3 regions of the Bacillus sp. ISL-75 genome follow, and region 3 is predicted to be linked to each of the others. Evidence: riboswitches for the same ligand, from Rfam matches in the RefSeq annotation. Region 3 holds a riboswitch; each other region holds the start of a gene.

Region 1 (9,929 bases), on a different contig from region 3:
AAGTATATTAATAACTAAAAAGTTAAGTAGGCGCATGAAAAATTATCATGCGCCTCCTTTTTTATCTATAATCTATTAATACATCCTCCAATGGTAAACGTGTTGTATTGAAAGCAGGTGCTGCCGCCTTCCCTAGTGAAATCAACACGATTGGGAAAAGTCGATCGGAGACATTGAACATTTTCACGAATTTATCTTTATCAAAGCCACCCATTGGAACGGTGTCATACCCTCTGTCTTTAGCAATTAACATCAACTGCATCGACACTAAACCAGCATCGAATGAGGCAATATTTTTCAAGACTTCTTCTGGAGCTAGTGGGTATGTTTTATTTGTACCTTCTATTAATCGATTCATATTAGCTTCGTCCATCAAACCAGCCTCGTATGCACTTCGATAGACTTTTTCCACACTTTTATACATTTCCTTATCGCCTAATACTGCAATAACGGCAGACGCTGTTTCTACTTGCTCTTGATTGTTGGCGATTGCTCTTAGTTCCTTTTTCGCCTCCTGATCTTGAATAACAATAAAACGCCATGGTTGAAGATTACTAGAGGATGGTGCTAGTGTCGATTCTTTTAGCATATCTTTAATTTCTTCTTGAGAAATATTGTAGGTTGAATCATATTTTCTGACAGAGTGACGTTCTTTTATCACTTCGGATAAACTTTTTATTAATGTGGTTTGCATGAGAGATTTCCCCCTGTGAATTTTTAACTTACTAAAAGTAAGTTCCGATTCATCTTACTATTAGTAAGTACATTTCGTCAAGTAATTCAAATATGGTATTATACAGTTAGAATAGTAAAAAAGAGGGATTTTATATGAGTGAACCTAACAACCAAGATTGTATGTCTCATTCTTCAGAGGAAATTAAACATATATGTACTAACTTTCATAAGGCAATCGAATTTATTGGCAAACGTTGGATGGGTTCTGTTATTTATACGCTTATGGAAGGACCGAAGCGGTACCATGAAATAATATCATCTATTCCAGGAATATCTGATCGTCTCTTAACCGAACGCTTACGTGATTTAGAAAATGAGGGATTGATTGTCAAAAACGTCATTACTACCTCTCCAAAAAAAGTGGAATATGAATTGACTCCAACTGGTAAAGAACTAGATGAGGTTATTCATGTGCTAATGAAATGGGTAAAAAAACGCGGGAAACCTCTATGATACACTGTCTCTATTTTAAATAAGGCTATGTTAAAGCTTATTGTTGATATTGGCACCCTGTTGATTGGAGTGGAAGGCGCGAAGACTCCTGCGGGAGGACGGGGCAGGGGAGACCCCGCAGGAGCGCAGCGACGAGGAGGCTCCCCGGACCGCCCGCGGAAAGCGAAGCGCCTGGAGCGGAAATCAACAGGCAAGTTTAACAGAGCTTTAACTAAAAAAGGCTTGCATCTATTTGATAGATGCAAACCTTTTTTGTTTTTATGGACTTGGCCGATGAAACAGCCCCATGACTTCAATTGTTTCGGTAATATTGACAAATGCTGATGGATCAACTTCTGAAATTAAGTTTTTAACTTCATTAAGTTCATATCTGGAAATTACCGTTATCATTACATTCCGTTGGTGATTTGAGTAGCCGCCAACCCCATTCATAATCGTCAAGCCTCGATACAAATTTGTCAGTAAATGTTCTCTCATTTCTTCGCCCTTATCTGTAATGATCATTAAAGTTAATTTAGCATGATCTGTATAAATTGCATCCACCACTTTACCTGTAACAAAAATGGAAACCAAGGTATAAAGAGCAGAATCCCAATCAAATAAAAATCCACTGATCAAGATGACGACTGCATTCATGCCTGAAAGTAAAACCCCAATCGGAAAATCCCTTTTTCTCGCCACAATCATGCCAATAATATCAAATCCCCCGGTCGATCCAGAACAGCGAAAAACTATTCCGACACCTAAACCGGTTAAAGCACCTCCGAAAATTGAGGAGAGAATTCTATCATCGGCAATGGCATGAACGGGAATTAAATAAAGGCCAATTGATATAATTATTACAGCAAAGATGGAATTCACGATAAATCTTTTCCCTAACATTTTATAACCAATAATCAATAACGGAAAATTCAGCAGGAAATTTGCCACCCCTGTATTAACAGGCGAGATCATTCCTAAAATCATAGAAATTCCGCTCAATCCACTGCTTAACACTTCATGAGGGATTAAGAAAAGGTTAAAGGCAACCACAACAATTAGAGATCCCGAAATCATTCCAACAATCTGCATGGTAAAAATCCTCCTATGAGAAACAGGCAATTAATTCTATTTAAAAATAATACCGATTCTTTCTTTTAAAGTAAATTAAATAATTTATTAAAAAGAAACTCAATTATCTGTCTATTCTAATTGACTGAGTAAAGACTTCTCGAATAATATATTATTGACAATTCTATAATAATATTTATACTTTAGTAATATATTAACTTTATACGATAAATCCTCATCAACCGATGAGGTAGAGGTCGCGGTTTTTATCAGTAAAGCGGACGAGATGAGAGAGACATCCCTGACTCCGTTTGAAAGGAAAAGCTGCCGAAGTGTGCTTTCATCTCTGAAAAAGCATGCTGGGGCTGTCTCCAAATAGGAACAGAACTGTCACGCTTAGACCTACCAGCTAAGCGTGTTGAGCTATCTTTCGGAAGGTATGATGCGGGGTATTTACAATGCCATCGATACTTCTTCGATGGCATTTTTTTATTCCAAACTCCTTCTCGAAAAAAAAGAAAAAAGAGGAGTCAAGACTATGCAAACAGCAAGAGTATTAAAAGAGAGTGAATATACTAGTGACTTAACACTACAACAGGATCCAACGGAATTAAAACGAAGCTTAAAATCCCGTCACCTCACAATGATTTCTCTTGGCGGGACGATTGGGACTGGACTTTTTCTAGCTAGCGGCGGCGCTATCCATAGTGCGGGACCCGGCGGGGCAATCCTTTCCTACCTTGTTATTGGTATTATGGTTTACTTTTTGATGCAGGGCTTAGCAGAAATGGGTGCTTATATGCCAGTTGCTGGAAGCTTTAGTACCTATGCAACCAAATTTGTCGATCCTTCCCTTGGTTTTGCCCTAGGCTGGAACTATTGGTATAACTGGGCAATTACAATTGCTGCCGAATTAGCTGCTGTAACAATGATTATGAAATTCTGGTTTCCACAAACGCCTTCATTCATTTGGAGCGGTCTCTTTTTAGTAATCATGTTTCTATTAAACTATCTTTCTGTTAAAGGATTCGGAGAAGCAGAATATTGGTTTTCCTTAATTAAAGTTGTTACAGTTATTATTTTTATCGTGACTGGTACTTTAATGATCTTCGGTATCATGGGTAATGAAGCGATCGGTTTCAAAAACTTCACTGTTGGTGACGCTCCATTTCACGGCGGCTTTTTGTCCATGCTGGGAATCTTTATGGCTGCAGGCTTCTCCTTCCAAGGGACAGAGCTTTTAGGTGTTGCTGCTGGTGAGACGGAGGATCCAAAGAAAGCTATTCCTCGTGCAGTGAAACAAGTTTTCTGGCGTATTTTATTATTCTATGTATTGGCTATATTAGTAATCGGACTGCTTATTCCATATACAAACGAGAATTTAGCAAATGGGGATATAACCGTTAGTCCATTTACGCTGGTTTTTCAAAAGGCAGGCATCGCTTTCGCCGCTTCAATCATGAATGCTGTTATTCTTACAGCTGTATTATCGGCAGGAAATTCAGGAATGTATGCATCTACTCGGATGCTCTGGGATTTGGCCCGTCAAGGCAAAGCACCAAAATTCCTTGGTAAATTAAACAAAAAAGGTGTTCCAGTCAATGCCTTAATTGCAACAACCTTAGTGGGAACACTCGCATTTCTTGCTTCCTTCTTTGGAGATGGAACGGTTTATGTATGGTTGTTAAACGCTTCTGGTATGTCCGGTTTTATCGCATGGCTCGGTATTGCAGTATGTCATTATCGATTCCGTAAAGCATTTGTCGCCCAAGGTAAGGACCTTAGCTTGTTACCATATAAATCAAAATTCTTCCCTTTTGGTCCGCTCTTCGCGTTTGCCGTTTGTGGGTTTGTTGTCTTAGGACAAAATTATTCAGCATTCACGGGCGACCAAATCGATTGGAATGGTGTTTTTGTTTCATATATCGGACTGCCATTATTCCTTATTGTATGGCTAGGATATAAATTTACAAAGAAAACTAAGGTTATACCTTTAGAAAAGTGTGATTTAAGTAATTAGTTTGTTTAGAAAATAGCACGCGAAAATTCTCGCGTGCTATTTTCTTAATCCAATAAAAAAACAGACTCAATTGAAGAGCCTGTTTTTAAGTATTACGCTTTCTTTTCCTCAGATGACCAAATGTATAAGTCTTCAATAGAGCAATTTAATTCTCTTGAAATTGTCATCGCAGTATTTAAGTTCATCACTTTTTTGGACAAGTAGTCGTTGAGCTGAGTTTGAGGAATACTTGTATTCCGTTCCAAACTTTCCAGGTCCATGCCGTTCTTTGATAATAAATCTTTGAGGTTACTTTTTTTCGCTTTATAATTTGTCAAAATGACACCTCACTTTTTTAAAAGCATAACACATTAAGTTCTTAATTGAAAGGAAGAAGGGTTTCCCCCTTTCCATCTTGGCTTATGTTATACTTAATTAGGAATAGGTAAAGGAGTGTGAAACATGAAAAACTCAAACAATCTGTACAAAAACGGACAGTCAGTTAACATTAAAGAAACTGGCGAGGTCGTCACAATTTTAAAATCACAATATGTTAAAAACATGAAAAGATATTCTTATATCGTTAAGGAACATCCAGAAACATTCTTTTTTGAAGAGGAATTAAAGGTTCTTTAATAAATAAAAAGGAGAAGGCCGATTCTGTGAATCAGCATTCTCCTTTTTAAATTTGTTTTAAAACTCGGCATTTCCAGTTGTTCTCGGGAATGGAATGACATCTCTAATATTAGTCATTCCAGTTAAGTACATAATTAAACGCTCAAAACCAATACCATAACCAGAATGTTTCGTACCACCATATTTTCTCAATTCAAGGTACCACCAATAATCTTCTTCATTCATACCAAGCTCATTAATTTTCCCAGCCAAAATTTCTTCACGTTCTTCACGCTGGCTGCCGCCAATCAATTCACCAATTCCTGGGACAAGTAAATCAGTTGCCGCTACTGTTTTGTTATCTTCATTTAATCTCATATAGAAGGCTTTAATTTCTTTTGGATAGTCTGTTACAAATACTGGGCGTTTGAATACTGTTTCACTTAAATAACGTTCATGCTCGGTTTGCAGGTCAAGCCCCCACTCTACCGGATAGGCAAAAGTTTCTCCGGATTCCCTTAAAATATCAATGGCTTCGGTATATGTCACACGGCCAAAGTCTGCTGTGTAGGCATTATTTAGACGATCCAATAACCCCTTTTCGATAAAGCTATTAAAGAAATTCATTTCTTCAGGGGCTTGTTCAAGTACAAAGCCAATCACAAATTTCACCATTTCTTCAGCCAAGTCCATGATATCTGGAAGCTCAGCAAAGGCAAGTTCCGGTTCTACCATCCAAAATTCCGCTGCATGTCGTGCTGTGTTAGAGTTCTCTGCTCTAAACGTTGGGCCGAAGGTATAGACATTCCGGAAAGCCAAGGCAAACGCCTCAGCCGAAAGCTGTCCGCTAACAGTCAAATTAGTTTCCTTGTTAAAGAAATCCTTGGTTAAATCTGTTTTGCCTTCTTCATTTTTTGGAGGATTGTCCATATCTAGTGTTGTCACTCGGAACATTTCTCCTGCACCTTCTGTATCACTGCCGGTAATAATTGGTGAGTGGACATAGACAAAACCTTTATCTTGGAAGAATTTATGCAATGCATAGGAAGCAAGTGATCTCACACGAAAAACAGCTGAAAACGTATTGGTTCTAGGTCTTAAATGGGAAATAGTTCTTAAATATTCAAACGAATGCTTTTTCTTTTGTAAGGGATAATCTACATTTGACAAACCTTCAATCACGATATTAGTTGCTTTAATTTCAAAGGGCTGCTTCGCTTGAGGAGTATAAATAAAGTCTCCTTCAATCCTAATGGATGAACTAATTGGTAACTTTGCAATATCCTTAAAGTTCTCTAATTGCTCATCAAATACAATCTGCACCCCTTTAAAAAAGCTGCCATCATTTAATTCAATGAACCCAAAAGTTTTAGAGTCGCGAATCGTGCGAATCCATCCAGATAACTGGACTTTTTGTTCAATATAGCTTTCCGTATTTCTGTACAAATCCTTGATTAAGGCCTGTTTCATTGGTTTTCCTCCTAAATCTTATGTAAAAAAGTAAAAAACCTTCCATCCCTTTTGGGACGAAAGGTAAAATTCCACCGTACGATCATCGTATTTCTTTTATCCCTTCAATATTATATAAAATACCATATCAAATAAGCAATTTTCAACAAAATTTCCGGTATGAAAGAGATTTATTTTAGTTTTTTGTAGATTCTTTTGAAAACGTGTCATTTTGAGCACAAATATGGTCAGAGAGCCATTCTTGGCGGTCAAGTAAGGCTGCTTTGCAATTGGTAAATAGATGATCGGTATCATACCAGATGATTTTTTTGGGAGAACTTGCAGCAGAATAAAAAGTGGCAGCATGGCCACGTTCGATAAATTCGTCATTTTTGGCGAATTGGAAGAGTATTGATGCCGGCGCAGCATTTTTTACATAGTGGATGGCATCTAATTTTCTAAGACTTGAAATAAAATATTCAAATCTTTCAGGCGGTAAAAAGCTGCGAATGATGGCTGCGATTGGATGTTCACTAGTCAGTTGCCACTCTGAAGCTTCCCCATACCCTGAAATTAAGACAAACGTATTAATGAGCGAATCAATTCCTGAAATTACCCCGCCACAAGCCGCTCCAAAACCGTGGCCAACAAAAGCAATCCGGGCTTCATCCACAATCGTAAGCTTACTAAGTAGTGTAACTCCCATCCTAATATCCATTACAGTATGAATGTATTCTTGAATATCCGCTAAGGCTTCAATTTTTTTTGTGAATTTTTTCCTATTAAGATCATCCGTTTGACTATTCCTACCGAAAAACGGTGCTTCAATTAGGAGGGAAATATAACCTTTTGTTGCAAGCAATTTTGCTTCATGAAAAAATGTTTTTCTATTTCCTTGACTAGGGTGCATAAAAATGACAGCAGGAAATGGTCCCCCCTTGTTAGGAATAATAAGAAAGGCAGGCATCTTCCTATTGAAAAGGCTTTCATAATTAACATCATAAATAGAATAACCTTCTTTTGAAATAGATGAAATCACCTCAAATCCTGCTCGTGTTTCTACATCGTAATCAAACATTCTTTACCGCCCCCGCGAAGATTCTTTTTTACTAATTTATTTGAATTTTCAGATTAATAGAACGAATAAATCTATAAATCTCTTATCCGTACAATTTCCCTTAAGTTTTTTAAAATTTTCAGAATAATAGCAGGAAAAACGTTGCTTATCGTCGAAATAGTAAAAAAATGTTTATACTTGATTTAAGAGGAGTGTTTGATGTGGACAAGATCACATGTATTGCCTACCTTTTATACAAGTCATCTAAGAATCAAGACATTAGAGAAAAAGCTATCCAATTATTGAATGGAGATGTATCAATTCGTGATTTAAAAAGAAATATATCTATTCAAGCCAATCTGGTCATCGCTGAATCGTTCCTGAAAAAGAATAAAATTGATAAAGATCAAGTTCAGCAATTTGCTGAGCAATTTATGTATCAAGAAATTTAAGGTATCTATTTTGGATTATTATCCAATTTGTTTTTCATAACAAAAAATACCAGTTCCATTTTGTGTTGTTGAAGTACTATAATAGATAAATCCTAATGATTCCCAAAAGCGTTGAGCCTTTTTATTTTCTTTTAAGACACCAATTCTAACACACTTCATTCCTCGTTTAAGCATCTCATTTTCATATGCTGCAAAAGCTTGTGCACCGAAACCATAACCTTGATAATCACTATGAAGCAGTAAAAGACCAAGCCAGGGGTAATGGTCCTTCGGATTTTCTAATAAGTAGTCAATTATTCCAATATAGGTGTCATCAAGCTTTAAAAATGCACTGTTAGTATTAGGATTTAAGAATTCTTCTTCCATGTCAGCAAGTGTTCTTGCCTCTTTGCCATTTTCAAAAATATTATATTCTGGATTCGAGTTTATCATTTCGAGTGCAATAAACAATGTTGCTTTTGTTACCTCTTCAAAATGCATTGAATTTGTTTACCTCCCTATTGTTTTTATAAAACAATTATATCAAAACTGAAAGTTTTAGTAACATTTGTCGAAAAAATATCGTCATAATTATTTAAATAACTTAATACACTGAATCGTTGTGTAATTTATGACTACACTTATTACTAATAATTTAAACATAGAAAAGGAGATTCAATTATGGTACAAGTAGAAGTAACAGTAACTTTCGAAGGAAAAAGCTATTTAACGAATGTCATTGCTAATCGGGAAACATCCGATGATGAAATATTCCAACTTGCTTTAGAACAAGTTCAAAAACAATGGAAAAAATAATATAGCAAAAAACAGCGGAAATGGATTCGGCTGTTTTTTAATTTTTTCTAGTTAGGTTATGAATTTGGCGCAAATGCATAGTACTTTTAACATAGCCTAAACTTAAAGAAGCTGTGTGCTCAGGTCATCGAGACATACAGCTTCTTTTTCATTAGCATTTACTTGGTTTTACAAGTGTGTAGGTATCTTTAGGAGCAACCTCCATTAGCGGGCTAATCCCAGTTGTTGCGATCATGTGAAGTTCATGCATGGCCCTTGTGCAGACGGTATAAAATAATTTGCGTTCACTTTCTTTTTTATATTGAGAACAATCGTACAAAATAACGGCATCAAATTCAATTCCTTTCGCAAGATAAGAAGGAATAACGAGAATTCCTTTCTCATACGAAATCGTTCCTTTTTCAATTAGATGGAGCGATACCTCGTTCTTGAGCGCTTCAAAGGCCCTTTTGCTCTCATCGGCTGTCCTGCAGATTACAGCAATGGTTCGATGGCCATCATCTTGAAAATCTTTAATTGATTTGATTATTGATCGCGTAATTTCATCGGGTTCTATTTCAGTAACTAACGGCTTCCTGCCTGTGCGGTTAAAGGGTTCAATATTTTCTCCACCCTCAATCAAAGCACTGGTAAAGTTAACAATCTCTTTTGTCGATCGATAGGTTTTTGTAAGGACAAACGATTCGATTGTCTCACCCGGTATATTTAGGTCAGATAAAACCGTTTCCGCACCAGTGGCACCAGAAAATATCGCTTGATTAAAATCACCGAGTAAAGTCATTTTGCTAAAAGGAAATAGCTTTTGTATAAAAGCAAACTGGAAGGGTGAATAATCCTGTGCTTCATCAATAAAAATATGACGAATAGTAGATTTGGACTTACGACCTTCAATTAAATCCTGGAGATAAACATATGGTGTGGCATCTTCATAAGGAATTTCCATATCCTTTAATTTCTTCACTGTCTTCCTGCAAATTTGGTCCCATTCAACTGGTAAGCGTTCATCCATATTTTCAGCTTGCTTAAAAAGCTGGTGATAAATTTTTGGAGAATCAATAAACTGCAAACTTTTTACTCTCGCAAATAATGGCCTGAATTTTTCTTTTACGACCATTTCAGCAAGGAGTTTTTGCTCCTGCTCAAAATCATCAAATGTATTTTCCGAAAATTGATTTTTTTCCTGTAGTGTTTTGAAGGCCTCCATAAAGGCTTCTTTATCGAGAAATTGGACTTCTTCCTCCACCCAGCTTCTCGAACGCTCTTGTCTAACCTTCCGCTTTAAATCTCTTAAAAGCCATTCCTTTACAATCTGCATGCGGTTGGG
Region 2 (9,929 bases), on a different contig from region 3:
TAATACAGAAGATGATGTGGAAAATGGGGATCAATTTACTACAGCAAAAATCCTTGCTGAATATTTAAAGGATAAAGATGCTGATTTAATCATTGGCGGAAATGTGGCGATTGACGGTGGTACAGGTCAGGTCGGACCACGTGTCGCGGAACTACTTAACATCCCTTACGTAACAACAATCACAAAATTAGAAATCGACGGTACAAATGTAACCGTTACCAGAGATGTTGAAGGCGATTCTGAAGTTATAGAAACGAGCCTTCCTCTATTAGTAACTGCACAACAAGGTCTAAATGAGCCGCGCTATCCTTCATTGCCTGGGATCATGAAGGCAAAGAAAAAGCCGCTTGAGGAATTAGAATTAGACGACCTTGATCTTGAAGAAGACGATGTGGAAGCAAAAACAAAAACAATCGAAATTTATTTGCCGCCTAAAAAAGAAGCAGGCAGAGTATTAGCCGGCGATTTGAATGATCAAGTAAAAGAACTTGTTCAGCTACTTCATACCGAAGCAAAAGTAATTTAATTGATTTTTTACAAATATGTTTTCAGGAGGTATATGGAATGTCAAGAAAAGTTTTAGTATTAGGAGAAGTTCGTGACGGTTCATTACGTAATGTTTCTTTCGAAGCGATTGCAGCAGCAAAAACGGTTGCTGAGGGCGGAGAAGTGGTTGGTGTTTTAGTAGGTGCTTCTGTAAGCGCTTTAGGTATGGAGTTGATCCACAACGGTGCCGACCGCGTAGTAGTTGTTGAAGATGAAAAATTAAATCTATATACTTCAGATGGATACGCTCAGGCGCTTTTAGCAGTGCTTGACCAAGAAAAACCAGAAGGGTTAGTGTTAGGTCATACCTCACTTGGCAAAGACCTATCTCCAAGAATTGCTGGAAAATTAGCATCAGGTTTAATTTCAGATGCAACTGCTGTTGAGGTTGCAGGTGGAAATGTTGTGTTCACAAGACCCATCTATTCTGGGAAAGCATTTGAAAAGAAAATTGTAACGGATGGCTTAATTTTTGCAACGGTCCGTCCAAATAATATTGCGCCATTGGAAAAAGATGAAAGCAGAAGCGGCGAGGTTTCTACCCTTTCTGTAGTCATCAAAGACCTACGTGCCATTATTAAAGAAGTCGTTAGAAAAGCAAGCGAAGGTGTGGACCTAAGTGAAGCAAAAGTGGTTATCTCAGGAGGACGCGGGGTTAAGAGTGCGGATGGTTTTGAACCGCTTAAAGAACTTGCGAATGTCCTTGGCGGAGCGGTAGGCGCTTCACGTGGTGCCTGTGATGCCGACTATTGCGATTACTCTTTACAAATTGGTCAAACTGGCAAGGTAGTCACACCAGACCTTTACATTGCTTGTGGTATTTCTGGAGCAATTCAGCACTTAGCCGGCATGTCTAACTCAAAAGTAATTGTAGCCATTAACAAAGATCCAGAGGCTAATATCTTCAAAGTAGCTGATTACGGAATCGTAGGCGACTTGTTTGAAGTGGTTCCATTACTAACTGAAGAGTTTAAAAAACTGAAAGTGCACTCATAATATAAAGGCGAGCGGAAGTGGTTCCGCTCGCTTTATTTAAGGATATTATGAAGTAAATCGGGGGAAAATTAAGATGAAGCAATTTATTAGCTTGATTTTCCAAACGATGTTATACTTTCGGTAAGTAATTCAGTAATCATTAGGAGGGCAATATAAATGGCAATTTCACACTTAACAGATCAAAACTTTTCTGCTGAAACAGGTTCAGGCCTTGTTCTCGTAGATTTTTGGGCACCATGGTGCGGACCTTGTAAAATGATAGCTCCAGTTCTTGAAGAACTTGACTTAGAAATGGGCGAAAAAGTTAAAATCACTAAACTTGATGTGGATGATAACCCGCAAACTGCAGCAAATTTCGGTGTTATGAGCATTCCAACATTATTAGTAATGAAAAATGGCGAAGTGGTAGACAAAGTAGTCGGCTTCCAACCAAAAGATGCATTAGCAAGTGTATTAGAAAAACACGTGTAAGTATAGAAAGACAAAACCTTAGCTGGGAACAATCCAGCTAAGGTTTTTCTTTTTTGCAAATGACTACCACTTTCATTTATAAGCCTTTTCCTTTAAAATTTTAACAGATACTATATATATAGACGGGAGTGGAGTGGCCGGAATGAATGAAATAATCAAGCAAAAACTGACGCTGCTGCCGGATCAACCTGGCTGCTACTTAATGAAAGACCGTCAGGGTACGATTATTTATGTGGGGAAGGCAAAAGTATTAAAGAATCGCGTACGTTCTTATTTCACTGGGTCACACGATGGAAAGACGCTTAGACTAGTCAATGAGATTGAGGACTTTGAATATATTGTAACCTCTTCAAATATTGAAGCACTTCTACTTGAACTCAACCTAATAAAAAAATACGATCCGAAATACAATATCATGCTGAAGGATGATAAAACCTATCCATTTATTAAGCTGACAGCTGAAAAGCATCCGAAACTCATCATTACAAGAAAAGTAAAAAAGGACAAAGGTAAATACTTTGGTCCTTACCCAAATGCGACGGCTGCCAATGAAACCAAAAAGCTTCTTGACCGAATTTATCCGCTGCGGAAATGCTCAACCCTGCCTGACCGGGTCTGCTTGTACTACCATCTAGGGCAGTGCCTGGCACCGTGTGTCAATGAAATTCAGGAACAACAGTATAAACAAATGACGGATGAAATTACCCGCTTTTTGAATGGCGGTTATAAGGAAATAAAAAAAGAGCTTCAGGCAAAAATGTCAGCAGCTGCTGAAGAGTTGGACTTTGAAAGAGCGAAAGAGTTCCGTGATAAAATCATTCATATCGAAACCATCATGGAAAAACAGAAAATTACCATGAACGATTTTACGGATCGTGATGTTTTTGGTTATGCAGTCGATAAAGGCTGGATGTGTGTGCAGGTCTTTTTTGTCCGCCAAGGGAAACTAATTGAGAGGGACGTCTCCATGTTCCCCTTCTATAATGAGCCTGAGGAAGAAATACTAACTTTCCTCGGTCAATTTTATTCGAAAGCTAATCACTTCAAGCCGAAGGAAATCCTGATTCAAGATGAAGTCGATTTGAGTCTGGCGGAACAACTACTTGAAGTAAAAGTGCTCCAGCCACAACGGGGGCAGAAAAAGGATATTGTCAAATTGGCAATCAAAAATGCAAAAATAGCCTTAAATGAAAAGTTTTCCTTGATCGAGAAGGATGAAGACCGCACCATTAAGGCTGTCGAGAACTTGGGGGAATTACTCGGAATTTATACGCCGCACCGGATTGAAGCATTTGATAACTCCAACATCCAAGGGACAGACCCAGTATCAGCCATGGTCGTTTTCATTGATGGAAAGGCAAATCATCGGGAATACCGGAAATATAAGATCAAAACCGTTCAAGGACCTGATGATTATGAATCCATGCGTGAAGTGACAAGAAGAAGGTATTCACGCGCCTTAAAAGAAGAACTTCCCCTCCCTGATTTAATCATCATCGATGGTGGTAAAGGCCATGTTGAAGCCGTAAGAGATGTGTTGGAAAATGAGTTAGGACTGGATATTCCACTCTCGGGACTCGTCAAAGATGACAAACACAAAACTTCCCAATTGCTGTACGGCAATCCTTTGGGAATTGTTCCATTAGGCCGAAACAGCCAGGAGTTTTATTTACTGCAAAGAATTCAAGATGAGGTCCATCGCTTTGCCATTACGTTTCATCGTCAGCTTCGTGGAAAAAGTGCTTTTCAATCCTTGCTCGACGATATTCCAGGAATCGGTGAGAAACGGAAAAAGCTATTGCTAAAACAATTTGGCTCTGTGAAAAAAATGAAAGAGGCTAGTATGGAGGAATTTACAAATATCGGAATTCCTATGAACGTAGCCGAAGAATTAATTAAAAAACTTCAATCCTAGTGATTGTAAGAAAAAATAGAACATGCTATAATAAGTGAAAATTTAATTTACTATCACTTTTACGTATTAAGTGAAGGTAGAGGTGCGAGCTTCAAGAGTAATGGTTCTGAGAAGGATGAGCTTCTAAGACGGATCATGAAAGGGAATGTTCGCCGAAGTAAAGAAAGTCTCATTTCTTTCTTTGCTGGTCCTGTATTGAATAAATGCCGGATTGTCAGGACGAATGTCTTGGAGAGCTATCTTACATTGTAGGTGCGAGAATATTTTTTCGTGTTCTAAAGCAATGAGATGCCCTTCTCATTGCTTTTTTTGTTTTTTGGGGGATAAATAAGGTATTCACTTGAAAGAAGGAGAAACAAACATGGGGATTATTGTACAAAAATTCGGAGGCACCTCCGTTGCGAATGTAGAAAGAATACTAAATGTTGCATCCTGTGTAAAAGAGGAGACAGACCGTGGCAATAATGTAGTCGTTGTTGTTTCTGCAATGGGAAAATCAACGGATACACTTGTCGGATTAGCAAAAGAAATTTCCGCACAGCCAAATAAGCGGGAAATGGACATGCTGTTATCAACAGGAGAACAGGTGACTATTGCGTTATTGTCAATGGCTTTAAATCAGCAAGGGCTTGACGCCGTTTCCTTTACAGGCTGGCAGGCAGGAATCATCACAGAACCTGTCCATGGAAATGCCCGCATTTCGAATATTAAAACGTCTGCAATTGAAACGGAACTCGCAGCGGGTAAAGTTGTCATTGTGGCAGGATTCCAAGGAATCACGGAAGAAGGCGCAATTACGACGCTCGGTCGTGGTGGTTCTGACACGACAGCTGTGGCATTAGCGGCAGCCTTAAAGGCAGATAAATGCGATATTTATACCGATGTTACTGGGGTTTTCACCACGGATCCAAGATATATCAAGAATGCTCGCAAATTATTATCAGTATCGTACGATGAAATGCTAGAGTTAGCTAATTTAGGTGCTGGCGTGCTCCATCCAAGAGCAGTAGAATTTGCTAAAAACTATCAGGTTCGTCTTGAGGTTCGCTCGAGCATGGAGAGAGTAGAAGGAACAGTTATTGAGGAGGAAGCAGCAATGGAACAAAACTTAGTAGTTCGCGGTGTCGCATTTGAAGACGAAATAACAAAAGTAACAGTATTAGGATTGGCGAATTCATTAACAAGTCTATCTACCATCTTTTCAACACTAGCGGAAAATCACCTGAATGTTGACATTATTATTCAAAGTACTACAGAGGGCGATACGGCTAATTTGTCTTTCTCTATCCATACTAATGATTTATTAGAAACATTAAAGGTATTAGAAGACAATAAAGCAGTGCTTGCTTATGAGCAGATTGATGCGGAAAATAAATTAGCGAAGGTGTCAATTGTGGGCTCAGGTATGATTTCCAATCCCGGAGTAGCAGCAAAAATGTTTGAGGTACTCGCTGTAAACAACATTCAAATTAAAATGGTCAGCACATCCGAAATCAAAGTATCAGCAGTAGTAGAAGAAAAAAATATGTTAAAAGCAGTAGAAGCCTTACACGAAGCCTTCGAACTGGCAAACAAATAAAAAAAGGGTGTCAGGCACCGAAGCGGTGCCTGACACCCTATTCCCACGTTTAGTTCTTTTCCCATTTAACAGTGAAAAGGACTTTATTTGATTTCTTTACAGGATGTTCAAAGGTTTCTGCATTGGCTTCTTTTTGAAGTTCCATTTGTTGGGCAAGGAAGCCGGCTTCGAGTTGGAAAAAGTGCTCAGCTTTTGATTTCACACGCGGGACAATAACTGGACTCATTAGTTCAAATTGAATCTCAGTTTTATTTTCTTTTGTAATTTCAAGTTGGCCCCAAGAGGCTTTGGCGAAAAACTCCATAATCTGAGCAATATCAGTTAGTGGAAATTTACGTGCGAGGCGTTTTCCGGCCCAATATAAAATTTCAGGTGTATCTTTTCCTAAAATCTCAGGTAAAAGAATTTCTCTGATTAATTCATACCCAAAAAGAGATATGGATTTTGGTTCATCGGTATCTATAGTCTCAACAACAACTGTACTATCGTTCACAAGCTTCCCCTCTTTCTATCATTCTATTATATACGCTTTTTGTTAGGTGTCAGTACAGTTTTTCTAGATAAAACGAATCAATTTACAGTAGTTTTTTTGTTATTTTGCAATATCTTGCCTTGTTTTCCATGATAATTATAATTCCCGATATGGTAAAAATAACAACCGTTATATCTTGGTAATAAATTGTAATTATCTATTTATTTTTAATTTAAATCCAAATTATTGGTGGAAATAACCAATCTATTATAATTTCAATATATTTTAAAAATTTTATTATTTATGATAGAATTGTGTATCCGTTTTCTTGACGCTCTAACATGATGGGAGTAAAATGGACATGTCACATTATTGTCACACTGATGCTAGGTTTCATATAAGGGAATTTAAATGCTAGAAACTGAACATCATTTTTTTTTAAACATTATAGGGGGGTAAGTTTATGGCAGGTAATCGAGAGTTTGTTTATCGGAGATTGCATTCGTTGCTAGGGGTTATTCCAATCGGGATCTTTGTCATCCAGCATCTGATTGTGAACCACTACGCGACAGTTGGGGTAGAATCCTTCAACAAAGCTGCGAATTTTATGGGAAATCTTCCTTTTCGCTATGTGTTAGAAACTGTAATTATTTATTTACCAATTTTATTCCATGCAATCTACGGGCTGTATATTGCTTTTACAGCCAAAAACAATGCAAGCCAGTATGGATTCTTTAGAAATTGGATGTTTATGCTTCAACGTGTGTCTGGTGTGATTACACTTATTTTTATCACATGGCATGTATGGGAAACACGGGTAGCAGCGGCGTTTGGAAATGAAGTTAACTTTCAAATGATGGAAGATATTCTTTCCTCACCGTTTATGTTTGCGTTTTATGTCATTGGGATTATTTCAGCAATTTTCCACTTTGCAAACGGATTGTGGTCATTCTTTGTTAGCTGGGGCATCACGGTATCTCCACGTTCTCAAGTTATTTCTACATACGTGACAATCGTTATTTTCTTAGCACTATCCTATGTTGGAGTAACGACTTTATTAGCTTTTGTATAACAAATTAATGATTGATCGGAAAAATATTGGATTTTGGATTAAGGGAGTGAGTCACGAATGAGTAAAGGTAAGGTAATTATTGTCGGCGGCGGTTTAGCTGGCTTAATGGCAACGATTAAGGTTGCAGAAACAGGAACACCTGTAGAGTTGTTTTCTCTTGTTCCAGTTAAACGCTCTCACTCGGTTTGTGCCCAGGGTGGTATTAATGGAGCTGTAAATACCAAAGGTGAAGGCGATTCAACATGGATTCACTTTGATGATACCGTTTATGGTGGAGACTTCTTGGCTAACCAGCCGCCAGTAAAGGCGATGTGTGATGCCGCACCAGGTATAATTCACTTAATGGACCGTATGGGCGTTATGTTTAACCGTACACCAGAAGGACTATTGGACTTCCGCCGTTTCGGGGGAACACAATATCACCGGACAGCATTTGCAGGCGCAACAACTGGTCAACAGTTGCTTTATGCTTTAGACGAACAAGTTCGTCGCGAAGAAGTAGCTGGTCTGGTTACGAAATACGAAGGCTGGGAATTCCTGGGTGCTGTCGTTGATGACGATGGTGTGTGCCGTGGAATTGTGGCTCAAAATTTAAAAACAATGGAAATTAAGTCATTCTCAGGGGATGCCGTCATCATGGCAACCGGCGGCCCTGGTATTATCTTTGGAAAATCTACAAACTCAGTTATTAATACAGGTTCAGCAGCATCGATTGTGTATCAGCAAGGTGCTTATTACGCTAACGGTGAAATGATCCAAATCCATCCAACGGCCATTCCTGGTGACGATAAGCTTCGCCTCATGAGTGAATCGGCTCGTGGTGAAGGCGGCCGTATCTGGACATATAAAGATGGGAAACCATGGTATTTCTTAGAGGAGAAATATCCTGCTTACGGAAACCTGGTACCACGTGATATCGCCACTCGCGAAATTTTTGACGTTTGTGTTAATCAAAAACTCGGAGTAAATGGCGAAAACATGGTATACCTCGATCTTTCTCATAAGGATCCACATGAGTTAGATATTAAACTTGGCGGGATTATTGAAATTTATGAAAAATTCATGGGTGATGATCCTCGTAAAGTTCCAATGAAAATCTTCCCTGCTGTTCACTATTCAATGGGTGGACTTTGGGTTGATTATGACCAAATGACAAGCATCCCTGGTCTATTTGCAGCGGGTGAATGTGATTATTCTCAGCATGGTGCGAACCGTTTAGGTGCCAATTCCTTGCTTTCAGCCATTTATGGCGGAATGGTTGTAGGACCAAACGTAGTTAAATATATCAAAGGCTTGGAGAAGAGTTCCGATGCAGTTTCTTCTACCGTATTTGACCGACATGTTAAAGAACAAGAAGATAAGTGGAATTCAATTATGTCCCTAAATGGAAATGAAAATGCTTATGTTCTTCATAAAGAGCTTGGGGAATGGATGACAGATAATGTAACCGTTGTTCGTCATAACGACAGGCTATTAAAGACAGATGAGAAAATTCAGGAACTTCTAGAACGTTACCAAAACATCAATATTAATGATACATCCAAATGGAGCAACCAAGGGGCAGCCTTTACTCGTCAACTTCAAAACATGCTGCAATTGGCTCGTGTTATTACAATTGGTGCATACAACCGGAATGAGAGCCGTGGTGCTCATTATAAGCCTGACTTCCCTACACGTAATGATGAGGAATTCTTAAAAACAACAATGGCGAAATTTGTTGACAGTTCATCAGCACCGGCTTTCCATTATGAAGATGTTGATGTTTCATTGATCAAGCCACGCGAACGAAATTACGCAAAAAGTTAAGGGGGAGTAGGAAGAATGTCTGAAACTAAAATGGTTAAATTTATTATTTCACGTCAGGATAACGAAAATACTACTCCTTACCAGGAGGAATTTGAGGTTCCTTACCGTCCGAATATGAATGTCATCTCGGCGTTAATGGAAATCCGTAAGAACCCATTAAACGCAAAAGGACAAGACTCTAGCCCAGTTACCTGGGATATGAACTGTCTTGAAGAAGTATGCGGTGCATGTTCAATGGTCATCAACGGGAAGCCTCGTCAAGCCTGTTCAGCACTTGTCGACCAATTGGAGCAGCCGATTCGATTAGCTCCGATGAAAACTTTCCCTGTCGTTCGTGACTTGCAGGTTGACCGGAGTAGAATGTTTGATGCCTTAAAGAAAGTGAAAGCATGGATCCCAATCGATGGTACCTATGATTTGGGCCCAGGACCACGTATGCCTGAGACAAAGCGTCAATGGGCTTATGAGCTTTCTAAATGTATGACATGTGGTGTTTGCCTTGAGGCATGCCCGAACGTAAACAGCAAATCAAACTTTATTGGGGCACAGCCGCTTTCTCAGGTTCGTCTTTTCAATGCCCATCCAACTGGTGCAATGAATAAAGCAGAAAGACTTGAAGCGATTATGGGCGACGGCGGACTTGCAAACTGTGGTAATTCACAGAACTGTGTTCAATCTTGTCCGAAAGGTATTCCGTTGACTACCTCGATTGCTGCATTAAATCGTGATACAACCATTCAAGCCTTCAGAAGCTTCTTTGGAAGCGACCACGCATAGAATGGCGGAAGACTTTTCGTTTAATTAAAATGTGATTCAAAAAACCTTCTTTTCTATCATCGAAAAGGAGGTTTTTTGTCGAATAAGGGTAATAATTGCAATGGTTCTTTCAGTAGTGATTTGTTATACTCTTATTAATAACGTTAGTTCGTTGAAAAAGGAAGGTACATACAGGTGAAATCTAAATTTCCGCTGTTAATTATTCTTACAGGATTAATTTTAGTAGGTATTGGGCTTTGGCAATTTATAGATGTGAAAACGCAAACACATGCTTCACTCAAGCAGGCTAAGGAAC
Region 3 (9,929 bases):
ATTTCCGACTTTGCTTGCCCAACCAGAGCGGAGACCAAGCCGAGCAAGCCCAATTGCCACATTGGTTTCTGCACCGGCAAGCTCACGGGTAAATTGGCCAACTTCGTGTAAGGAACCCGGATGATTAGCCATAAACATTGCCATCGCTTCTCCAAATGTAATCACATCTAACTGTTGCATAATAAAGCCTCACTTTCTGTTATCATCTGAATAAACTCTTTTGTTTTCTCCTTTGGTTCGATAGGAAACTCAAGCGCCTTTGTGATTTCAGATGGTAAACTATTCATAACCTTCTCCCAGCTGTGACTCCCATCTTTTTGAAGAGGCACAGTGATGAACTCGCCATGATCATCTTCTACCTGTTTCAAATGCAGATAATGGACATATGGTGAAAGCTTGCTTAATGCATCGTCTACATCCTGACCGGAATAATACCAGTTCCCTGCGTCAAATGTCATTTTTACTGGTGTGTCCTGCTCGGAGGCGCTTTCAAAAAAGGACGTTAATTGATTGATATTCCCGCCATGTAGCGTCTGGTCATTTTCAACTAGCAATTGAATTCCTTGGAAATGGTTCAAAAAGGTATTCAGCTCGATGACATTTGATTGACCTTTATGAAAATGCCCTAGTGATACTTTTATCCATTTAGCTCCAAGTGCTATTCCTTCGTGAAAGATCTCGTTTAATTCCTTTTCATTTAAACCGTGATCTTTTTTCCATAATTCAATCGGAGCCGAGTACACGGTAAAAAGATGATATTGTTCTATTTCTTTTCTAATGCTATCTAGTGGTGGATCTTGGTCCGACAATAATTCACGGCGAATTTCAATTCCGAAAGCACCGGACTCGGCAATGAGCCTAATGAATGAAGTTTGCCCCTTCTTCAACACTTCAAATCTATCATAAGCATTTAACGGGACAATTACATTTTCCATAACGAAGACTCCTTTTTAAAAAGTAATTCTGATAAATCGTTTTAGTAAACCGGTTTAGTAAATCGATTTATTCATATTATAATCCAAATGAAAGCGTTTTTGCAAGAAAAACTTTTTTTCTTTAATTGATACTACTTTGTGGTGCCTGACACCTTAAAAAATACATAATCTACTCTGGTGCCTGACACCATAAAATGGATTCAAATTACTTTGAGGAAAATGTAGAAAAGGTAAAAGGTGTGGAACCCCTAAGTATAGAATCCAAAAAAAAAGACCCCATATAGGAGTTAGAGACCGAAGCTTTTCAACTTCAACTTGTCGATAGATTTTTCTAGTTGCACTTCTACCTTTTCATATTCTTTACGAATGACTCCGACACCCTGTTCCATATCTCGTTGGATCAGGCGTTTGATATATGTCGCAAAGTGGATGTACTGGTTACAATGTTCTAGAAGCTCTCTTTCATAAGGGTCATCGAGGTTGAAAGGGACGGACTTGATCTTTCGATTCAGTTCATTCATCAACAAAGACCGCTTTCCCCATAGAATAAAATCCGAAAGCATTAGCATATTGCGGACTGTATGCTTTGTGTCCGTTTGTCCGGTAGAGGACGGGTCTGATTAGCTTGATATTACTAAAATGCTCTTTAATATATGGCAGAAGATATTCAGCAATTCCTCCGCAAAGATAAGTTGGTTCGTATAAGTTCCACTTGCCTCGAAGTTCCGCCAGGATGGCTACTGCCATTTGTTTTTCTGTCATTTCCATGTCTGTTTCAGCACCGAAAGCAAGGGTCCCGCTTTTCCTGTCAATAAAGTAGCCATCTTCCACTCTTAAATAGTTGAAGGTACCACTTCCGGCGTCGATGATGTTCGCAATGTCCTCCGGCCTGTCTTCCATGCTGAAGTATGCCCCAGACCCTTCAGGAGCGACTTTTACTTCCTCGATGTAAAACGTCTTCCTAACATTGTTCACCGTGATCGTGTGTTCCCCTTTCAGCATGTTCTCCATACTTTCCCTGTCTTTATTCACCATTCCACGGATCGGCTGCCCAATCACTACACAGTTCCCGTCCGTTTTACCATACTGATGAACTGCCACCAGTACCCTGATCTTTGTTTCTTCGTGCGCCTTCGAAATATCTCTCGGCTCTCTTATTGCATGACATTCCCGCCAGGCGATATTCCCCACAAACAGCTTCTCGTCCCCGTACTCGACGATGTAGTCGCCGGCTTCCATTTGGCTGCTATCTGCATTCACCAAATGAAGATGGCGGTAAGGTCCAATTGTTGACCTAAACTTAAACACATCGTCCCTTGTTCTTCCTTTCACCTCGTATGCGCCGGCATCAATCGCTAATATCCATTTGTGAGTCATTTTTTCTACCCCTTTTAACAATATTTTGAAAGTGCACCTATGTCATACAACTAATCTTTTTTCAAACTTAGTATATGAGTGGAGGCCCAAATGTGACACACACAAGTCATACAATACTGTTTATTGGAAAAAAGAATAATCCAATTTGGGGCTACAACAAGAACAACACCTTCTCTTTAAGGAATTAATAAAATTTTTCCCATGCTTTTTCGACTTTCTAGAAAACGGTGTGCTTCTTTGCCATCGTGCAACGGGAAGACTGTTGGTTCGGAAACTATTAATTTGCCCTCCTCTATCCACCGAAACAGCTCATTTGAACGAGCTATTCGTTCTTCTCGGGAGGTCAGCACATTCCATAAGTCTCCGCCTGTCAGAGTTTTTGATGTATCCATAAGCATCCTTGGGTCAACCAATGCTGGGTCGCCCCCTGCCATTCCGTAAAATACGACCGTTCCACCGGTGCGAGTAACCTCAAAGCTATCTTGAAGTGTAGAACCTACTGATTCGTAGACCGCATCGACGCCCTTGCCATTCGTCTCCTTGAGTACTTGTTCCTTCCAGTCATCCTTGTATAAAAAGACTTGATCCGCACCCGCTTCTACTGCTGCAGCTCTTTTTTCAATGGAAGAAGTTAAGCCAATTGCCGTGCCACCAAGTAATTTTACAATTTGAACAAGAAGCTGCCCCACACCGCCTGCTGCAGCATGCACCAACACGGTATCATTCTTTTTTACCGCATAGCTATCCTTCGTTAAATAATGAGCCGTTAATCCTTGAAGCAATACGGATGCCGCTTCTGCAAATGAAATGGTGTCAGGCACTGGTATAGCTTTTTCAACGGGAACGGCTACTAGCTCGGCATTTGCATATGGTACATCGGCAAATGCCATCCGGTCGCCAATGCTGATACCATGGACATCTGATCCCGTCTTTGCTACGATTCCAGCTCCTTCATACCCTAAGATATAGGGTGGCTCTCCGGCTAGATGATAGTTTCCTTTTCTTCTATATATATCGGCAAAATTCAGACCAATTGCTTTCATGCTTAGCAGTATTTCGTCCGAACCAATCACAGGTTCCGCTATATCACCATATTCGAGGACTTCCGGGCCCCCAAATGTTTTGAACATTAGTGCTTTCAAATGAATTACCTCATCTTATTTAAATTTTTATGACTCGCTTATATTAAATAAGATCGTGAAAGGTAATGCAAATAATCGTTACCGTTATTCTAATTTTCCGCGCTCAGGGGTACGATTACTCCCTAATTGTTACTACTGACCCTATTTTTCCGCACTCAAGGGCACAATTACTTCCCAATTATTACCTCTGACCCTATTTCTCCGCACTCAAGGGCACAATTACTTCCCAATTATTACCCCTGACCCTATTTCTCCGCACTCAAGGGCACAATTATATTAATATGTTGACATTCAAGGGATAAAGATAATAAATGAAATAGAATAGCGTTAGGTATAATCCACATCCACTTGTAGTAGAAAAGGAGACATTATCTATGGATAGAAACAAATTTTCAGCAATTGCTCATCGTAACCATGCATTTAGTAATCCAATCAGCGAAGCAAAGATCATGAAGATGCTCGGAATTGTATCGCCTAAAGCATCAGATAAGGTGATTGATATTGGGGCTGGGAAATGCGAATTGTTAATTCGGTTGGTGGAAAACTACCAGGTTACCGCCACTGCAATAGAGTTGTATAACGGGTCCATTGAGGAAGCAAAGCGGAATGCTAGTAATAGAATTCCTGAAGGCAGTATTGAGTTTATCGTGGAAGATGCCAGCACGGCGGTCGAGAGATGTGAGCCAGACGGGTATGATTTTGGGATTTGTATCGGATCTACCCACGCCTTGGGCGGAATGGAACCCACACTAAAAACACTAAAACGTCTTGTAAAGAAAAATGGCCATATTTTAATAGGTGAAGGCTATTGGAAGCAGACTCCCAGTCCTGAGTATTTAGAGGCGCTTGGCGGTGCAGACGAGTCAGAATGTAAAAGCCATGCAGATACTGTGAAGACTGGTGAAGAATTAGGTTTAATCCCACTTTGGTCTTATGTTGCTAATGATGATGACTGGGATGATTACGAATGGCTTTATTCGATGTCGGTCGAGAATTATTGTCTTGAAAATCCAGATGATCCCGATTGTGAAGCGATGCTGCAACGAATTCGTACATGGCGCCGGACCTATTTGGCATGGGGCAGAGATACCTTAGGATTTGGTTTGTATTTGTATCGAAATAACTAGTAGGAAAATATAGAGCAATACCAAGGCTTCATCCACATTTAATCAAACGTTTGATTAATTTTTTCAGGTAAATTTTCTCCTCTTTTTAATCAATCGTTTGATTAGTTTTTTTTCACAAAAAATTACCAACCTCATAAAAACCTTATACACCAAGGCCTCAGACCCTTTTAATCAATCGTTTGATTAGTTTTTCCAGAAAAAGTCTTTACTCCAAAAACCCATATACACCAAGGCCTCATCTCGTTCCAATCAAACGTTTAATTAGTATCATCCCACCTCTGCCATTAGACATTTTATAATCATTTCTGTTATACTATAATAGTTACCCAAGGTAATTATTACTCTAACTAACCATTTAACAAGGGGTGTTTCAAATAAATACTTCTCAAAAATTTTTCCACCAATTACTGATGTTATACCGTCCATTTGAGAATAAACTTAATATCCATCTCGCCGAGCATCATCTCCACAGAGCGCAATGGTCGATTTTATACTACTTATTCAATAATGGCTCGGCAACGCTAGTGGAACTCTCTCATTATTTATATGTAGAGAAGCCCACTGTCACCCGGACCATGAACCGCTTGGAAGAATTGGCCTATGTCGAGCAGGTTCCGAGTAATGATAAACGTGAAAAGAGAACGCAACTGACAGAGCTTGGGAGAAAAGTATATACAGAAGTCCGTGTGACGATTGATCAATATGAAACGGAGATTTTAAAAGGCATCTCAGAGCATGAACAGCTCGAGGCCATCCGCATTATGGGGGAAATTCGTAAAAATATTATTAAATAAGGGGTTTTAAAAAGTGACTCAACCTAGAGCTAAACTGTGGACAAAGGATTTCACCATTGTTTCCACGGTCAATTTTTTCGTAACTTTAGTCTTTTATTTATTAATCGTAATCATCGGTGTTTATGCCGTCGATGAATTTGGTGCTTCTACAAGTCAAGCAGGGCTTGTAACAGGAATATTTATTGTCGGATCTTTAATTGGCCGGTTGTTGATTGGCCGGTTTATTGAGTCAATTGGCCGAAAAAAAACGTTATTCATTGGTATCATTTTATTTATTTTGACGCTACTTTTGTATTTTGTGAACTTCGGGATTACCTTCCTGCTTATTACCCGCTTACTCCACGGGATTGCAGGGGGAATGGTCGGAACTGCTACAGGTACGATTGTGGCCCAGATTATCCCGGCTTCTCGAAAAGCGGAAGGGATCGGCTACTTCAGCATGAGTGCAACACTCGCTACTGCTATCGGGCCATTCATCGGACTTTATATGACCCAGCATACAGATTTCCAAATGATTTTTATTTTCTCGCTTGCTTTAGGGGTTATTAGTTTAATTACAGCATTCTTTGTTGATGTGCCTGCATTAACTGTATCGGTGAAAACATCTGAAGTAAAAGGATTTAAGCTTTCCAACTATATTGAGCCAAAGGCACTGCCTATCGCTGTTATTACACTGGTAGTCGCTTTTTGTTATTCCAGCGTTCTTTCATTTATTAACTTCTATGCGATTGAAATCGACTTAGTTAGTACGGCTAGTTTCTTCTTCCTAGTCTATTCTATCGCAGTATTGTTATCACGCCCGATCACAGGCCGCTTAATGGACCTGAAGGGGGCAAACTTTATTATGTATCCGGGCTTTGTTCTCTTAGCAGCCGGCTTGTTTCTGTTAAGTTCAGCAAGTATCAGCATCACTTTATTGCTAGCAGGTGTTCTAATTGGCCTTGGTTTCGGCAACATGCAGTCAAGCACCCAGGCAGTGGCCGTTAAGGTAACGCCTCCCCATCGAATGGGTTTGGCGACATCGACTTTCTTTATCTTTCTTGATGCAGGACTTGGATTCGGTCCATATATCCTTGGATTTATTATTCCATTAACCGGCTTTAGCAGCCTGTATGTAATCTTAGGTATTGTCGCCCTGGCAACCTCTATTCTTTACTACTTTCTGCACGGCAAAAAGGAACGTTCAGGAAGGACGATTATGACTGGACCAACCCCCGACCCTAATTGATTTCAGGTAACCGGCCCATCGAAGGCACGCATAAAACCGGTTTATAGCAAATATGATAAACATAAGAATCCTAATTAAAGGGGTCGGTAGATATGATAATTTTTAATAAAATTGCATTATCATTTGTTGTCTTTTTTTCCTTCAGTATTATCATAAATACTTATTTGGGTGAAAAGGAACGGGTCCAATCTAATGTTATTTACTTTGTTATGAACGGGTTTGCTTATATTGTATCTGCCTTAGAAGTTGAAAAGGATAAACTGAGTTTAGAAACGGCAGAAATATAGTGTGAATTTCAAATAAAGTTCCAATTGCCCTTGAACCAAAGGGAATATTCTGATATATTTACTATCAATTAAATATTTTCTTACTTCACGTTTTTTGAAGTGAGGATAGAGGCGCAAAGACCATTAGTACACAATATGAGGATAATGAGATCCAATGATGATTGTGAAAAGGGGAATTTGCCGAAGCTTCAATGAATCTCATTGGTCTTGAAGCTGGTTCTGCTATTGAAAAAATACAGAACTGTCATATAGGAAACTATATGGAGGGCTATCTTACGCACGGGAACTTATTTTTTTTATGTTTCTACTGCAACAGCGAACCCTCGTTGTTGCTTTTTTGCGTTAAATTATGAATGGCCTTACCCACCTCTAAATTTTAAAAAAATTTTAATTAAAGGGTGAGAAATGATGAATTTTGGCCAAGTTTTAACCGCTATGGTTACACCATTTGATCAAAATGGTGAAGTAGATTTTAACGCGACTAGAACACTTGTTGATTATTTAATTGAAAATGGTACCGATGGAATCGTAGTTGCTGGTACAACCGGAGAATCTCCTACATTAACAACGGAAGAAAAAGTCGCTTTATTTAAATTTGTTGTCGACGCTGTCAATGGAAGAGTTCCAGTTATCGCTGGAACTGGCTCAAATAACACGAGAGCTTCTATCAGCTTAACAAAGCTGGCTGAACAAACAGGAGTCGATGGGATTATGCTTGTTGCTCCTTATTACAACAAACCATCCCAAGAAGGCATGTATCAGCACTTCAAAGCGATTGCTGAATCTACACCTTTACCGATTATGCTTTATAATATCCCCGGCCGAAGTGTGGTCAACCTGTCGGTAGAGACCATTGTTCGACTTTCACAGATTCAGAATATTGTCGCCTTAAAAGAAGCAAGCGGTAACTTAGATGCTATGGCTGAAATTATTAGCCAAGCACCAAGTGATTTTACCCTTTATAGTGGTGATGATGGCTTAGCACTGCCGGTTTTAGCCATTGGTGGAGCTGGAGTGGTTTCCGTTGCTTCCCATGTCATTGGTAATGAAATACAAGAAATGATTAATCATTTTAAAAATGGGAATGTCCAAGATGCAGCTAGTGCCCATCGCCGTCTTCTCCCGATTATGAAAGCATTATTTGCGGCACCAAACCCAGCACCGGTAAAAGCCGCATTGAATATGAATGGAGTGAACGTTGGGGGTCTTCGCCTGCCATTGCTCCCGTTAACCACCGAAGAGCAAAGAACACTACAAGGTGTTCTCCCAGCGAGCAATGTAAAGGTATTAATCTAAATACCGATAAAAATAGCTGCCAAACTCCGTAAAAAACCGGGTATTTGGCAGTTTTTTTTGTGATCGACAAAAGTTTTACCTCCCCTTTTCCGATAAAGTAAATCCCTAAGGGCATACTATTCTTATTTACTTGGAATAAGGAGGATATTAACTTGCGAACTAATGATAATAAATTATCTATTTTCGCCTTAGGCGGCATCAATGAAATCGGTAAAAATATGTATGTGGTTCAGTACGCAGACGATATTTTTATCATTGACTGTGGTGGTAAGTTTCCAGACGAAAGTTTATTAGGAATTGATTTAATTATCCCCGATATTACTTACTTAGAAGAAAATCAGGAGAAAATCCGCGCTCTAATTGTGACCCATGGGCACGAAGATCATATTGGCGGTATTCCTTATATCTTAAGAAAATTGAATATTCCTATCTACGCTACCCATTTTACACTTGGTTTAATTGAATTAAAGATTGATGAGCATCGTCTCCATGGAAACACCAAACTCATGACAATTGACTCTAATTCAAAACTTGAGTTTGGAGAAACCACTGTATCCTTTTTCAGAGTAAGTCATAGTGTTCCTGATTGTCTCGGTATTGTCTTTCATACACCTGAGGGTAATGTAGTGCATACCGGGGATTTCAAGTTTGACTTAACGCCTGTGAATAATCAACATTCAGATATTCATAAAATGGCCGATATCGGTCAGCAAGGTGTCTTAGTTTTAATATCTGAAAGTACCAATGCTGAGCGTAAGGGGCTAACACCGTCCGAGCAAATGATTGGTGGCAATTTGGATGAAGCCTTTATGAAAGCTGACGGGAAAATCTTTATCTCTACTTTTGCATCGAATGTGAATCGTGTTCAACAGGTGGTTGCCGCGGCGATCAAGGCCAATCGAAAGATCGCTCTTCTTGGCCGGAGCATGGTCAATGTGGTCTCTGTCGCGATTGAACGTGGTTATTTAACTATTCCCGATGGGATGATCATCGAACCACGTGAAGTCGATCGACTTTCTCCTGAAAAGGTGGTTATCCTTTGTACGGGTAGTCAAGGAGAGCCAATGGCTGCCCTTTCTCGTCTAGCGAGCGGAAACTTTCGTGATGTCTCCGTTTATCCCGGAGACACGGTTATCTTAGCCGCATCTCCAATACCAGGAAATGAAAAGGACGTTTCTCGGATCATTGACAATTTATTTCAACTGGGCGCCAAAGTTATCTATGGATCCGGAAGTTCAACGGGTATGCATGTGTCCGGTCATGGCTATCAGGAAGATTTAAAACTCATGCTTACCTTAATGAAGCCGACCTATTTCATTCCGATTCACGGTGAATATCGAATGCTGCACCACCACCGGTTGTTAGCCGAGTCTGTGGGAGTTGAGAAGGGAAATACCTTCATTATCAAAAATGGTGATGTTGTCGATGTTGAAAACCATGTGGCCCGTCAAACACGGTCAATTCCAGCAGGAGATACGTATGTGGACGGGATGGGTGTTGGCGATGTCGGGGACATTGTGTTACGAGACCGTAAACAGCTTTCTGAGGATGGCATGCTCGTAATTGTGATAACCATTAGTAAAGGTGACCGAAGGATTATATCCGGACCTGACACCATTACACGTGGTTTCGTGTACGCAAGAAATTCGGATGAACTTCTAAAAGAGATTAACCGCCTTGCTAAGAAAACCATTAATGACCTGCAAAGCGAGAATATCCGGCAATGGAATGTAATCAAACAAA

What was found. A riboswitch is a leader RNA that binds a small molecule or an ion and turns the genes downstream of it on or off. The one in region 3 is predicted to bind lysine.
Region 1: it holds a riboswitch for lysine, as region 3 does, so the genes downstream of both, J7E63_RS00450 (amino acid permease) here and dapA (4-hydroxy-tetrahydrodipicolinate synthase) in region 3, are expected to answer to the same signal.
Region 2: it holds a riboswitch for lysine, as region 3 does, so the genes downstream of both, J7E63_RS08660 (aspartate kinase) here and dapA (4-hydroxy-tetrahydrodipicolinate synthase) in region 3, are expected to answer to the same signal.

Annotation. Positions count from the first base shown of each region.
Region 1 is NZ_JAGGQX010000001.1:78,250-88,178, reverse strand. Features, by position in the region: gene J7E63_RS00470 (PH domain-containing protein) at 1-18, shown strand, start outside; gene J7E63_RS00465 (nitroreductase family protein) at 62-694, opposite strand; gene J7E63_RS00460 (winged helix-turn-helix transcriptional regulator) at 829-1,188, shown strand; gene J7E63_RS00455 (YitT family protein) at 1,447-2,259, opposite strand; lysine riboswitch at 2,482-2,672, shown strand; gene J7E63_RS00450 (amino acid permease) at 2,777-4,258, shown strand; gene J7E63_RS00445 (helix-turn-helix domain-containing protein) at 4,351-4,575, opposite strand; gene J7E63_RS00440 (hypothetical protein) at 4,700-4,873, shown strand; gene asnS (asparagine--tRNA ligase) at 4,931-6,322, opposite strand; gene J7E63_RS00430 (alpha/beta hydrolase) at 6,498-7,379, opposite strand; gene J7E63_RS00425 (hypothetical protein) at 7,580-7,810, shown strand; gene J7E63_RS00420 (GNAT family N-acetyltransferase) at 7,829-8,290, opposite strand; gene J7E63_RS00415 (BA3454 family stress response protein) at 8,471-8,605, shown strand; gene helD (RNA polymerase recycling motor HelD) at 8,757-9,929, opposite strand, start outside.
Region 2 is NZ_JAGGQX010000019.1:83,589-93,517, forward strand. Features, by position in the region: gene J7E63_RS08640 (electron transfer flavoprotein subunit beta/FixA family protein) at 1-526, shown strand, start outside; gene J7E63_RS08645 (electron transfer flavoprotein subunit alpha/FixB family protein) at 565-1,542, shown strand; gene trxA (thioredoxin) at 1,699-2,013, shown strand; gene uvrC (excinuclease ABC subunit UvrC) at 2,156-3,928, shown strand; lysine riboswitch at 3,998-4,175, shown strand; gene J7E63_RS08660 (aspartate kinase) at 4,290-5,507, shown strand; gene J7E63_RS08665 (YslB family protein) at 5,557-6,000, opposite strand; gene J7E63_RS08670 (succinate dehydrogenase cytochrome b558 subunit) at 6,443-7,051, shown strand; gene sdhA (succinate dehydrogenase flavoprotein subunit) at 7,109-8,857, shown strand; gene sdhB (succinate dehydrogenase iron-sulfur subunit) at 8,873-9,634, shown strand; gene J7E63_RS08685 (class D sortase) at 9,809-9,929, shown strand, end outside.
Region 3 is NZ_JAGGQX010000069.1:19,020-28,948, reverse strand. Features, by position in the region: gene J7E63_RS25400 (sugar kinase) at 1-180, opposite strand, end outside; gene J7E63_RS25395 (sugar phosphate isomerase/epimerase family protein) at 168-935, opposite strand; gene J7E63_RS25390 (hypothetical protein) at 1,223-1,456, opposite strand; gene J7E63_RS25385 (ParM/StbA family protein) at 1,449-2,312, opposite strand; gene J7E63_RS25380 (quinone oxidoreductase family protein) at 2,489-3,454, opposite strand; gene J7E63_RS25375 (SAM-dependent methyltransferase) at 3,829-4,581, shown strand; gene J7E63_RS25370 (MarR family winged helix-turn-helix transcriptional regulator) at 4,956-5,375, shown strand; gene J7E63_RS25365 (MFS transporter) at 5,389-6,603, shown strand; gene J7E63_RS25360 (hypothetical protein) at 6,696-6,890, shown strand; lysine riboswitch at 6,989-7,169, shown strand; gene dapA (4-hydroxy-tetrahydrodipicolinate synthase) at 7,299-8,186, shown strand; gene J7E63_RS25350 (ribonuclease J) at 8,405-9,929, shown strand, end outside.